DNA from 4 places in the Bacillus sp. z26 genome. Region 1 is predicted to be linked to each of the others. Evidence: riboswitches for the same ligand, from Rfam matches in the RefSeq annotation. Region 1 holds a riboswitch; each other region holds the start of a gene.
The links. Region 1 has a riboswitch for S-adenosylmethionine ahead of AC4G3K_RS02590 (methionine biosynthesis PLP-dependent protein). Riboswitches for the same ligand answer to the same signal wherever they lie in the genome.
Positions count from the first base shown of each region.

Region 1 (3,502 bases):
AACAGCCAAATATTCAACTGTTTCGGACGGTATATTGGAATTGCCGCCATAGCCGATTTCTTCATTGTTAGAGATTAAGAAATGGGTCGTATAAGGAAGAGTGATACCTTCTTTATTTATCTGTTTAATAATATACATCAGAATACCGACACTTGCTTTATCGTCCAAATGACGGGATTTAATAAATCCGTTGTCTGTCAATTCAACACGCGGTTCGAAGGAAACAAAATCGCCGACTGAAATGCCAAGCTTTTCTGTATCTGCCTTGCTTTTTGTGACAGCATCAATTCGTACTTCCATTGTCGCATCCTCGCGTTTGACATCGCCCATTTTCTGATAAACATGAACGGAGGTTTGATTTAGAAGAATGGTTCCTGTATAGATCCTTCCATCAGCTGTATGAATTTTACAGTATTCACCCTCAACAGAATTCCAGCGAAATCCACCTACCATCGATAATTTTAAACGCCCGCCTGGTTTGATTTCTTTAACCATGGCACCTAACGTATCAACATGGGCGGTAAGAAAACGATGTTTAGAATCATCTTGCCCCTTGATTGTTGCCAATAATGCTCCTTTATTTGTTTTTACTGCTGTAATACCTTCAGATTGTAAAAATCGTGCCACATGTTCAATCACTTCTGTTGTATAGCCGCTCGGACTTGGGATGGATACCAGTTCTTTTATATATTGAAAAATTTCCTGACCATTGGCTTTCATCGCTACGAATCACTCCTTTTATGTATAGATTTATTATATACCTTTGTTAAAAAGTTGAACAATGAAGGTAAAAACAACTTGCTTTTCTTTCCATGAGGATGTAAATTTATTTTAAGTGAATATTCTGACAAAACTTATCGAGAGAGATGGAGGGACTGGCCCAGTGAAATCTCAGCAACCGCCAATGATGGAAAGGTGCTAAATCCTGCAAGACATACTAGCTGTCTTGAATGATAAGAAGGGGCCCATTTCTGATGAAAAGTCTTCTTCTGGAGACTTTTTTGTTTTTTTATAACTGTTAATAACTGGGGAAATGAATGTTATTTGACAAAAGTAAAAGAAATACAGCCGTATCATATATGCGGAAAATAGTAGCACATGGATGTAGTGCAAGTATGGTGGACCGTGATGGTGAAGAGCAATGTGTAGGGATAAATGAAGAGAGAGGAGTCATACACATGACAAAAGTTAAAATCGAAACACTCTTAGCTCAAATAGGCAATCGAAGTGAAACACAAACAGGTACTGTTAATCCGCCAGTCTATTTTTCAACAGCCTATCGCCATGATGGAATAGGAGAATCCACCGGGTTTGATTACATAAGGACGGGTAACCCAACCAGAAAATTACTCGAGGAGGGCATCGCAGAGCTTGAGGGAGGAAAACAGGGCTTTGCTTATAGTTCAGGTATGGCTGCCATTCACTCATTGCTTTGTTTATTTGCTCCTGGAGATGAGATTGCCGTCACCGCTGACCTTTATGGAGGGACATACCGGTTATTCGAACAAATATGGAAGACATATGGCATCAAATTTAAACCATGTCATAACGATTCGGATTTTAAGGAATCCATTAGCGAAAGAACCAAGGCATTCTTTATCGAAACTCCGACTAATCCGCTTATGCAGGAATTGGATATAAAGGAGATCTCCAAATTCACGCGTGAAAATGATTTGTTGCTGATTGTAGATAATACCTTTTATACACCTATTCTGCAACGGCCGATTGAACAGGGAGCAGACATTATTGTCCATAGTGCCACTAAATACTTGGCTGGACATAATGATGTGTTGGCTGGATTAATTGTGGCAAAAAATGCTGATATTGGAGCAAGACTTGAGGAATATCAAAATGCAACAGGAGCTGTGCTTTCACCTTTTGATTCCTGGCTTGTCATGAGGGGAATGAAAACATTGAGCTTGCGGATGAAACAACATGAGGAAAACGCCCAGAAAATCAGTCGGTTTTTAAGAGAAAGAGAAGAAGTGACGGATGTCCTTTATCCTGGTAAAGGAGGGATGATATCATTCCGGCTGAAATCAGCTGAATGGATCAATCCTTTCTTACAAAGTCTTCATATCATTTCTTTTGCGGAAAGTTTGGGTGGAGTAGAGAGCTTAATGACGTATCCCGCTACACAAACACACGCAGATATCCCAGAGGAGGTGCGCATACAGATTGGGGTTTGTAATTGCTTGCTGCGTTATTCTGTCGGGATTGAACATGCTGATGATTTGATTGAAGATCTTACACAGGCATTTGATTCGTTACTGGTTTAAAGGTAGAACTCGTTTGAAATTAGTGATACATCTTGGGGAGGAGCGAGTATTACTGGAATTTTTATGAACGAACTAAATATGCGAAGGTATTAGAAATTTAATAAAATCATATACGGTAAAATAGAAATATATGTAAAACATTCAACGATTTTGATATACTGTAAAAAATTAGTCTCAATTAGGGAGAATGAAGATGGCTGATCCGGTTATTTCTATTAACAATCTTCAGGTGAGTTATGGCTCGAAAGAAGTGCTTCGTGGCATTAATCTTGATGTAGACAAAGGGCAAGTTATTGGCTATATAGGTCCTAATGGTGCTGGGAAAACAACCACTGTAAAGATATTGCTTGGTCTTCTAACAGATTATACAGGTTCAGTTAAGATATTTGGAACAGAGCTTTCCGATGATAGGATTGACTATAAAAACAGAATTGGTTATGTGCCTGAATTAGCAGATCTATATGATGTATTGACTGCACGTGAATACTTAACCTTTATTGGGGAGCTTTATGGCTTACCTTATGATCAAGTTGACCAAAAGGCTTTTAAACTAATGAAGCTATTAAACATCGAAGCAATGTATGATTCACGAATAAATAGTTATTCAAAAGGAATGAAGCAAAAGGTTCTGTTAATATCAAGTCTTCTTCATAACCCGGATATATTATTTTTAGATGAGCCTTTAAGCGGCCTCGACGCGAATAGCGTTATGATCGTCAAAGAATTACTGGGAATGCTGGCAAGTGAGGGAAAAACGATTTTTTATTCTTCACACATTATGGATGTTGTTGAGAAAATCAGTAATCGGATTATTTTACTGCATGAAGGCAGGATTATCGCAGATGGAAGTTTTGAAGAATTACAGAATACGGGTAAGGAAGGAACACTAGAAGAAATTTTTAATCAATTAACCGGTTTTACGGAACATCGAACGATTGCCGAAGATATTGTCTCTGTTGTCCAAGGGGATAAATAGATGAGAGAATTTATGAGTTTGCGTGTATTGGATAGAGGACAAAAGCTATTTCAATGGATGGGAATTGACTACCCGGCTATGAGAAGAATTCTTCAGGTTAAGCTTACGATGGATTCCAGAAGAGTTCCCGCTCTAATGAATAATGGGGCGAGAAAGAATGATACGGATAAAGATTCAAATGAATTTTTGAAATCCCTATGGGTATATGCACTTATGGGCTTGATATTGATCCCTTTTATTATTATGG
Region 1 is NZ_JBZFQM010000001.1:560,247-563,748, reverse strand. Features, by position in the region: gene AC4G3K_RS02595 (M42 family metallopeptidase) at 1-720, opposite strand, end outside; SAM riboswitch class I at 852-960, shown strand; gene AC4G3K_RS02590 (methionine biosynthesis PLP-dependent protein) at 1,179-2,279, shown strand; gene AC4G3K_RS02585 (ABC transporter ATP-binding protein) at 2,467-3,255, shown strand; gene AC4G3K_RS02580 (ABC-2 family transporter permease) at 3,256-3,502, shown strand, end outside.

Region 2 (3,502 bases), on a different contig from region 1:
ACCACAACACCTTTCACCTTGAAACCGTTTCTGGCAGATACAAAATCACCATAAGAGCGAATATAAAAAGGTGCCCCGTTATCATCTATTTCAAGCTGGGCATCACCGTAGAATATATACGATGGATACTGCAGGCGTATACGACGTTCAGTTTCTTTGTTAAAGAAAGCAGAGGGAGTATAAAGCATGTCTGCTTTAACAAATTTAGGATTAGCTGAAGAGTCTGTAGCGCTCAGCATAAAGTATCCGGGAGTTTCTTTCCCTTTTAACCATTTGAAAAATCCGGAAAATTCAACCGGAGCAATATAAACATACTCACCATTCACTTTTTGGATTTGCAAATTCCCTAATTCATAGTAACTCGTATTAGGCACCTGTCCAAACGCTTTTTTCATTTTATTACGTGCGTATTGAGGTGGTACGCTGGCGGGTGTTTTCTTCTCGTCAAATGTTTGAATTTCTTCTTTGACATCCATTTTGGCGATCTTAAACTTTTCATCGGCATTGAACAGAAAGGCTGTTAAAAAGTAGAGTCCGACAAGCAAACTAAGAGCTAATAAAACACCTTTAATCTTTCTCTCTATACCTGTAGCAAGCAGTGAACCCAACAAGGTCAGTATGATTACAAAAATCCACAGAGAAGAGATGGTTTGATCCAACAGGGTGAAGTAATAAAATAAAAATGCACCAATCGTAATTAATATAGCTAAAGTGATAAAAACAAGAAGTTTTGTTTTCCCCTTCATGAGGATGCGTAATTTTTCATTATCCTTGAATGGCACAAGAATAAGTGCCGATATAATCCCAATGATGATGGAATAGATGAAGATGTTTCCCACTAGTTAACCCCCTCTGGTTTTTTATGTAAATTCTCTTATTAACCTATACGATTGAAAAGCTGTAATGATTCATTAATCGTATAGAATCATCAAAATAGTATTGAGGATATTTATAGTATAATACAAAATTAATTGTAATTTCAGAAAATTGTAATTGACATTAGCAAACAGGTTAGGATATAGTTGGAAACATCAAATTTAATTGAATAGTAAGCGATTCTTATCGAGAGAAGTGGAGGGATTTGGCCCTATGAAACTTCGGCAGCGGATTTTTACTTAGGTAAAAATACTGTGCTAAATCCAACAAACGACTGTTTGAAAGATAAGAAGAAGCCTAACCGGACATATTACTAATCACTTTTATGTATATGTTCCATATAAAGCCTCTTCTGTCTAATGACAGTAGAGGCTTTTTGCATTTCGAATTCCATAAGGCTTGGAGGAGAGAACATGATTGAGTTTCAAAACGTAAAAAAAACATACCACGCGAATGGACAGACGGTTGAAGCATTAAATGGGGTTAATATGACAATTGATAAGGGAGATATATATGGCGTCGTAGGATACAGCGGTGCCGGAAAAAGTACTCTTTTGAGGTTGGTTAATATGCTGGAACGACCTACTGGAGGAGAGGTTCTTGTTAACGGTAAATCGTTTACGAAACTAAAATCTAAGGAATTAAGGGCAGAAAAAAAGAAAATTGGGATGATCTTTCAGCATTTCAATTTACTCCAATCCAAAACAGTTTTTAATAATGTGGCAATTCCATTAAGGCTATCCGGGACAGATAAACAAACGATTCAAACCAGAGTCCGAGAGTTACTGGAGTTCGTTGGATTATCAGATAAGGCTCAGAGTTATCCAGAAGAATTGTCAGGCGGACAGAAGCAGAGGGTTGGAATTGCGAGAGCGCTGGCCACAAACCCATCGATTCTGCTATGTGATGAGGCTACATCCGCATTGGATCCACAAACGACAAGTGATGTTTTAAAACTATTGAAAAGAATAAATCGTGAATACAACATAACAATTTTGCTCATTACACATGAGATGTCGGTGATTAAAGAAATTTGTAATAAGGTCGCTGTCATGGAAAATGGAGGAGTGGTTGAACAGGGGTCAGTCCTAGATGTTTTTTCTAAGCCAAAGACGGAGATTGCCAAACGGTTTGTTAGAACGGTAATCCATGATGAAATACCACAAAGCTTTTTGAATTCCTTAAAGGAAAAGAATCCTGCAGTCTGGAAACTCAATTTTTTAGGATCATCTTCAGGTAAGCATCTGCTATCGACAGTGGCCAAAAGCTTTGACGTCCATTTAAGCGTTCTTTCTGCCAATATATCTGAAATACAGGAAACACCTTTCGGCAATCTAATCGTGGAAGTTATAGGAGAAACAGAAGAAATAAGGAAGGCATTCAATTATGTAGCGAATGAAGATGTAATTCTGCAGGAGGTGAAGCTTCATGAATGAACAGTTATGGGGAATGGAAATTACGCTTGAACAATTACTGATCGGTTTCAGTGACACGCTTTATATGGTTTTCTTTTCATTACTATTCTCGGCCATTATCGGATTGCCTTTAGGGATTTTACTTGTTATTACGAGAGAGGGGCATATCCTGGAGAATAAATGGGTGTTTAATATATTAAACTCGATTATCAATATTTTGCGCTCGGTCCCATTCATTATTTTATTGGTAGCTTTGATTCCATTTACAAGATTCGTTGTTGGATCAGCGATTGGGACGAATGCCGCGATTGTCCCGCTTGTATTTTATGCGGGTCCCTACATTGCCAGATTAGTTGAAAATTCATTATTGGAAGTCGATAAGGGGATTATTGAAGCAGCTCAGGCAATGGGCGCGACCGAATGGCAAATTATTTTTCGTTTTTTGATACCAGAGGGACTAAGTTCCCTTATATTAACCTTTACGACGGCAACCATCGGTCTGGTTGGTGCCTCAGCTATGGCAGGGGCGGTAGGAGCAGGAGGTGTAGGAGATCTTGCTCTCACATATGGTTATCAGAGATTTGACACGATCACCATGATCGTAACGGTAGCCGCATTGGTGATCATTGTGCAGCTTTTACAAACTACAGGCAATACGCTGGCAAGAAAAATAAGAAGACGATAAAGAAGGAGATGGACCGAATGAAAAAATTATTTCTTACTGGTTTAGTAATAGTATTCACAATCGTAACAGCAGCATGTGGAAGTGATTCAAAAGGGAGTGCAAAAGAAGATAGTTCCACCATTAAGGTAGGGGTAAGCAGTGGGGATACAAGGACATGGGATTATATTGCCGAACTTGCCAAGGAGAAGGGATTAGATATAGAGCTTGTAAAGTTCAGTGATTATATTTTGCCGAACACAGCTTTAAATGATGGCGAGGTAGATGCCAATGCATTCCAGACAATCTCCTACTTTGAAGAGCAAGTTAAGGAGAGGAATTTAGATCTTGAGCCACTAAGTTCTACTGTTATTGCCCCAATGGGAATCTATTCAAATAAATATAAAGATTTGGAGGAACTGCCTGAGGGGGCTACAATCGCTGTTCCTAATGAAGGTACAAATCTTGGCCGGGCATTATTGCTCTTGCAAGAGGCAGGATTCATTACATTAGAAGAAAATTTTGATGGGGTTGGTTCTGTCGATAAAAT
Region 2 is NZ_JBZFQM010000003.1:521,586-525,087, reverse strand. Features, by position in the region: gene AC4G3K_RS12830 (hypothetical protein) at 1-839, opposite strand, end outside; SAM riboswitch class I at 1,057-1,168, shown strand; gene AC4G3K_RS12825 (methionine ABC transporter ATP-binding protein) at 1,290-2,312, shown strand; gene AC4G3K_RS12820 (methionine ABC transporter permease) at 2,326-2,976, shown strand; gene AC4G3K_RS12815 (MetQ/NlpA family ABC transporter substrate-binding protein) at 2,994-3,502, shown strand, end outside.
Region 2: linked by a shared signal. The riboswitch ahead of AC4G3K_RS12825 (methionine ABC transporter ATP-binding protein) and the one ahead of AC4G3K_RS02590 (methionine biosynthesis PLP-dependent protein) in region 1 are both predicted to bind S-adenosylmethionine.

Region 3 (3,502 bases), 380 kb from region 1:
AAATCAGATCGATGGAAGAAAGATCATATACGGAAGTAGCTCCCGGAAAGTCACCAATTTTTGAAGGATCACCGGTCACGACTAACACCTCTGACAATCCGAGAGAATGCATACCCATTAAATGAGATTGCAAGCCAATCAGATTATGATCCCGGCAAGTTAAATGGACAAGAGGCATGGTATTTAACTTTGATTGTAAAATAGAGGCTACCGCAAGATTTGATATTCTCGGAGATGCCAATGAATTATCCGCAAGTGTGATAGCATCCGCACCAGAGTCCAATAAGTAACGACTTCCTATCAAAAATTCCTCCAGGCCCAGCGTCTTTGGCGGGTCAAGTTCCACGATGACCGTCGTTCGTTTTTTTACCTTACCTGAAATCGTATCTGGCCCATTTCGTTTGTACTGAATGATCTCATGTGAAATAGACTGATGCTTCGGCTGTGCAACAAAATCTTTTTCCTTAACAGGAAAAAGGTCTTCGACTCCTTTACGTATGGCCTGAATATGTGCAGGCGTCGTACCGCAGCATCCACCTATCAGCCGTACCCCCTGCTTCACCAGTTGCCTGGAACTGTTGATGAAATAGTCCGCCTCTGTAGAGTAGACATATCTTCCATCAGATAAATCAGGTAAGCTTGCATTCGGGTATGCCGCATAATAAGTATCTTCTATAAGCGGTACTTCTTCATAAGACCGAATCATATGGTAAGGACCCATCCTACAATTAATCCCGACGACATCGGCTCCCTCTTTTTTCAATAGTGAAAATGCTTCACTGACATGCATCCCATTTTGCAATAGACCCGTTTCATGCAGGGATATATTCGCAATCAGAGGAAGACCACTGGTTCTTCTTGCTACTTCTAACACCATTAACAATTCCTCTAAATCATAATAGGTTTCTAGTAAAATCCCATCTGGTTCTTCCTTCAATAAGGCGAGCAGCTGCTCTTCAAAATATGCCTTAATTTCATTTAATGTTAATTCTGATTTTCTGAAGCTTCGTAAACCTCCGATTGTCCCAACAACAAAGGTATGCGGATCGGCAGCTCTTTTTGCCAGCTTTATTCCGGTCCGATTGATCCTGGATACTTCCCTTTCAAGACCATACCGCTTTAATTTATGGTAGTTTGCACCGAATGTATTGGATTGAATAATATCAGCACCTGCTGCAATATAACTCCTGTGCATCTTTTCAATTTGATTGGGATCAGTCAGATTTAGTTCTTCAAAACAGCTATCGATCCCAAATGAATATAAAAGTGTACCACTAGCCCCATCAGCAACCAGAATTTTTTCATTTAACGTCTCTAATAGATTCACTGTCTTTCCCCCTAATTTGTTAAATTGAAAAGTTGATGAGAAAAATAGACGATAAGAAAAGAGCTTTCGCCATGAAAGCCCTCCCTTCCGGTCTCTCATCTTTCAAGCTGCGCTTGCTGGATTTAGCACCTTGAATTACCATCCAGGTTGCTGAGATTTCAACGGGCCAGTCCCTCCATCTCTCTAGATAAGGATATAAAATTATATATTTACTAAATTTACTATAAATTATCAGTTTTTTCAATCTATTTTGATAATTAATACAGAGGAGTTAATGATTTATTATTTCGGGTATGTATCGTGTAGGAGTGATGTTAAATGAAAGAGATATTTACAAATCAATTTAAAAATCCAACAGGTGTACTTGGAAAACTCGCAGGTAAAATCATGGCCTATGAAAATGAAGAATTGTATGATTGGACATTTAATCAATTGTCTATTACACCGAATGATACGCTGCTTGAAGTAGGGTTTGGCCCTGGCGAAGGAATGCATATGCTTTTTGATAAGTACCCAACCATCCAGATTGATGGCGTCGATCCATCTGAAGAAATGGTGAAAAATGCGAGCAAGCGCAATCAGGAACAACTTGATCAGAATCAGCTGCGTTTATTTAATGGAACTGTTCTCGAGATACCTAATCCAATGGTGTACGATAATATTTTCAGTGTAAACAGTTATCCACTATGGGACAACCAGGAAGATTGTATTCAGAAAATACATTCCTTACTAAAAGAGAATGGGCAAGTGACCATAACGGTACAGCCAAGGCAGGAAGAAGCAACCGAAGAACAGGCTCATGAATATGCCGAAGAAATTAAAGAGGTTCTTACTAAGACAGGATTTAAATCAGTTAAAGTTCAAACGAAACCAATGAAACCGTGCTTATCCATCAATGTAACAGCCACCAAATAGCCCTTTTTTAGGGTATTATACACATATATTAAAAAACCAGAGAGCTGGTAACTCCCTGGTGCTACTACTAGCAAGTGGTAAGCAAATCGTTTAATTCTTAGATGAACCACCCTTATGCTTTGGTCGGCGCGGGGTGGTTTTTCGTTTGCCTCTTGAGCTTTATAGATTGGCGAAATTGCGTAGCGCTGCCGGCAGCAAGGGGCGTGAAAAAGATCATTGCTTCATCTTTTGCCAGAGCTTTAAGAAAATTCATAGTCTATCACCTCCCTTCTCTATATAAGGAAAAGAAGGTGCATACCACCCGAACCAAGTAGTTGTATGAAAACCATTCCATATCTGTTGTTTATGACTTAATTACCCTGGCTCTCTTTTTAAAGTATTTGCATTTCATCATAGATTGCTACTTTAATCTCCAGTATTTATAGGAAGTAGCAAAACCATAAAAAGAAAATGCTCAGTTAGTTAGTTATTCACAGAGGTTTACATAAAAAACAGGCGTCTATAAGCCGGCATAGCTTACAGACAGCCTAGTTATGATTTCAACCCTTTTGTTCTCCTATATTCCCCAAACTTAAACACAATCGCAATGATTGCCAGCCATGCACATCCCACAATATACCCTGCAATCACATCGCTAGGATAATGCACCCCCAGGTAAATACGGCTGTAGCCAATCGTTAAAATCATAAATATACAAATCGCATAAACAGCCCATCGAATCGGCCAATTCTTGGTGATTCTGGTTGTAATGATCATCAGTGCACCATAGAGGATGAAGGAGGACATTGAGTGGCCGCTCGGAAAGCTAAAGCCATTTTCTTGAACCAATGGATTTAAAGTTGGTCTCTCCCGCTGGAAAATCCATTTTAAATATTGGTTTACATAACCACCTGACCATGTCGTGATGATTAAAAAAAGCACACTGAGAAAACGTTTTTTAAACAGTAACAACGAAGAAAAAACGATAACCAGTAGGATATTGCCTTTTACTGATCCTAAATTCGTTATAAAAGTAAGCACTTTTGTACTCATTTCATTAATACTGCCCTGGATTGCCTGAATGATCGTCATATCAAACCGATATAGCTCATGTTCGTCTAGGTCATCAGCAATATCTACGAACAAGAGCGTACACACAATAAAGAGAGCAATCAGCACGAAAAAGGAAATAATATGAACATTTAAAAAGGTGTTTTCAGGCTTCTTCAATTTACGCCCTCCCCTATTGCGAACATATTGTTTAAAACGTCTTAAGTTCAT
Region 3 is NZ_JBZFQM010000001.1:179,297-182,798, forward strand. Features, by position in the region: gene AC4G3K_RS00730 (bifunctional homocysteine S-methyltransferase/methylenetetrahydrofolate reductase) at 1-1,327, opposite strand, end outside; SAM riboswitch class I at 1,420-1,521, opposite strand; gene AC4G3K_RS00735 (class I SAM-dependent methyltransferase) at 1,646-2,242, shown strand; gene AC4G3K_RS00740 (hypothetical protein) at 2,355-2,495, opposite strand; gene AC4G3K_RS00745 (phosphatase PAP2 family protein) at 2,774-3,451, opposite strand; gene dapF (diaminopimelate epimerase) at 3,499-3,502, opposite strand, start outside.
Region 3: linked by a shared signal. The riboswitch ahead of AC4G3K_RS00730 (bifunctional homocysteine S-methyltransferase/methylenetetrahydrofolate reductase) and the one ahead of AC4G3K_RS02590 (methionine biosynthesis PLP-dependent protein) in region 1 are both predicted to bind S-adenosylmethionine.

Region 4 (3,502 bases), 520 kb from region 1:
TCGTCATAGTAGCCGGTTCTGGAGTAAACTGATAGGTAAGATAGTGTTGTAAAGACACGGGATCTAATTCAGAGTTTTCCAGTGCATGCAATATACTCTTTTTCTCTGACGCAAAATATGTTTTTTCCCCATCTTCAAAATAAAAAAATGGTTTAATACCAAATGGATCACGAGCACCAAAAACAGATTTTTCCTGTTTATCCCATATTACAAATCCAAACATTCCACGAAGCAATTCGACTGCCTTCTCTCCATATTGAACAAAAGCTGCCAAGATTACTTCAGTATCTGAGTTTGTAGAAAATTTCATACCTTCTTTTACCAGAACTTCTTTTAATTCCAGGTAGTTGTAAACTTCCCCATTAAAAATAATCCAATAGCGTTCATTTTCATACGTTAAAGGCTGATGACCACTTTCAATATCAATAATACTCAACCTTCTAAATCCAAGCTGAATATGTTCATCTATATAAAAGCCCTCATCATCCGGTCCTCTATGTGTAATTAAATCATTCATACTCTTTAATAGTTCGACATCCTGATTTTTCAGCAGTCGATCATGCATACATCCAACAAATCCACACATTACTTTTCACCTACTCATTTCACTTAAAGATAGTTCATACTTTTCAGACAATAAAATCCTATCAAAAGACAGTATGTTATAAACAGTTCTATCGGTAAAAATACTTATAGAAAATATAACCACTAAATTTCCAAAATATAACACACCCAAATTCTACCACTGTTCGACAAAAAAAAAAAGAGGCATTTTTATGCCTCTTACGGATTGTAGACAAAATGAATTCAGAATGGCTCTATAGGTGCCATATTATGAATTCATTTGTCCTATTATCTGCAGTATGCCCGCGGAAAAGAGCATAAATCGGAAAGGAGAGAATAGCAAAAACAAAAAAACTGCAGACAAGGTCCCCTAAAATAAGGATTTTGTCTACAGTCTGAAAGAGGTATTATATTACCTCTTTCATTCTACTTCTTATAAACCAGCCCCAGTACGTAAAACCGCCACTTTATCTGTTCTCTCCCATGGAAGATCCAAATCATTGCGACCAAAATGGCCATAAGCTGCTGTTTGCTTATAAATTGGACGTCTTAAATCAAGCATTTTAATGATGCCAGCAGGTCTCAGATCAAAGTTAGCACGTACTAATTCAATTAATCTTTCCTCATCAACTTTACCAGTACCGAAAGTATCTATTGAAATAGATACCGGCTTTGCCACACCGATTGCATAAGCCAATTGGACTTCGGCTTTATCAGCAAGACCCGCGGCGACAATATTTTTAGCTACATATCTGGCTGCATAAGCTGCAGATCTGTCTACCTTCGTAGCATCTTTACCAGAGAATGCTCCTCCACCATGGCGTGCATATCCACCATATGTGTCAACAATAATTTTACGTCCCGTCAGGCCAGCATCCCCTTGTGGTCCGCCAATAACAAAACGGCCTGTTGGGTTAATAAAGTATTTCGTCTCTTCATCTATAAGATGAGCAGGAACAACCGGCTTGATCACTTGTTCTTTTAGATCTTTCTTAATTTGTTCAAGTGTTGTTTCCGCGTCATGTTGAGTGGAGATAACGATTGTATCTATTCTAACTGGTTTTTTGTTTTCATCATATTCTACCGTAACTTGTGTTTTTCCATCCGGGCGCAAATATGGCAAAATATCCTGTTTACGAACTTCAGCCAGCCTTCTGGATAATTGGTGAGCAAGAGAGATTGGAAGAGGCATTAATTCTTCTGTCTCATTGCAGGCAAATCCAAACATAAGTCCCTGGTCCCCCGCTCCAATAGCTTCAATCTCTTCATCAGACATTGTACCTTCTCTTGATTCCAAAGCCTGATTTACACCCTGGGCAATATCAGCGGATTGTTCATCAATCGCGGTTAAGACAGCACAAGTTTCTGCATCAAATCCATATTTAGCTCGCGTATAACCAATCCCTTTGATGGTATCGCGAACTATTTTTGGAATATCAACATACGTAGATGTAGTGATTTCCCCAGCAACTAGAACTAAACCAGTAGTAACAGAGGTTTCACAAGCTACCCTTGCATTTGGATCCTTGGCTAAGATTTCATCCAATATAGAATCTGAGATCTGATCGCAAATTTTATCTGGATGACCTTCTGTTACAGATTCTGATGTAAACAAATGTCTTTTATTAGACATATTTTTTCCTCCTTCAACTTCCCTGTTTAATGGCTACTCATTATCATTAATTATCTCCTGATTATATAAAAAAAGACCTTTCCTCCTTTAAAAAGAGGAAAGGTCGAAGTCTCAGAAATCTGCCTTTCACTCTCATCGTTCAAGGCAATATAACCTTGCATCAAGTTAGCACCTTTGCGTGATTACAAATGAATCAAACTGCAGGTTGCCCCGGCTTCATAGAGCTCGTCTCTCCACCGAGTCTTGATAAGAGTATCCATATCAAATGTATATGATATCTTATCCAATAAATCCTGTCAATAAATAAATAGGAATATATTGTTAGGTTGACACATGGCATTTAGAATGACCGAGGAACAGAATAACTCAAAGTATAAAATTCGCATTCTAAAAATAATATTGATATAATTAATGTATGAAAATTCAAAATAACCAGATAGAGATATTCCGCTTCATTTTTAGATAAATTATCAAAGAATACGTCATTATATACTTTATTTATTATCTAAATATAATTATATAGCCCTTATCTTGAAAAATAATATAATTAGTATGGATAATTAAATTAAATGTGTTATACTAATTTTCATATAATATACTTACCAAAATTCTGGAAAAGGATGATCTCGTATGACCTATATAGGAGTTTCCAATGAATTGAAGCAATCACTTACTCATGATAATATTCATATTCAGCTTTCTGTGCCACAGTTAGTTGAAAAAGTATTAACCCGAAAAGAGGGAGTCCTTACATCTACCGGAGCTGTTAAAGCAGAAACAGGCAAATATACCGGTAGATCCCCAAAAGATAAATATATTGTTGAAGAAGCTTCCACTAAAGATAAAATAGCCTGGGGGAGCGTCAATCAGCCTATATCAGAAGCTGTTTTTTCAAAACTATATGAGAAAGTAATGGATTACCTCGAAAAAAGAGACGAATTATTCCTCTTTAATGGATTTGCCGGTGCTTCAAAAGATTACCGCCTTCCCATTCAAGTCATTAATGAATATGCCTGGCATAATTTATTTGTTCATCAGCTTTTTATTCGACCTACTGAAGAAGAGCTCAGTCATCATTCACCTGAGTTTACAATTATCTCAGCCCCTGGCTTTAAAGCAGATCCTCTAGTGGATGGTACACATTCAGAAACATTTATCATTATTTCTTTTGAGAAAAAGGTCGTTTTAATCGGAGGCACTGAATACGCTGGAGAAATGAAAAAATCCATTTTCTCTATTATGAATTACTTGCTCCCAGAGAAGAATGTATTTTCCATGCATTGTTCGGCTAATGTAGGATTCGAA
Region 4 is NZ_JBZFQM010000001.1:1,082,252-1,085,753, forward strand. Features, by position in the region: gene asnB (asparagine synthase (glutamine-hydrolyzing)) at 1-586, opposite strand, end outside; gene metK (methionine adenosyltransferase) at 998-2,197, opposite strand; SAM riboswitch class I at 2,327-2,450, opposite strand; gene pckA (phosphoenolpyruvate carboxykinase (ATP)) at 2,828-3,502, shown strand, end outside.
Region 4: linked by a shared signal. The riboswitch ahead of metK (methionine adenosyltransferase) and the one ahead of AC4G3K_RS02590 (methionine biosynthesis PLP-dependent protein) in region 1 are both predicted to bind S-adenosylmethionine.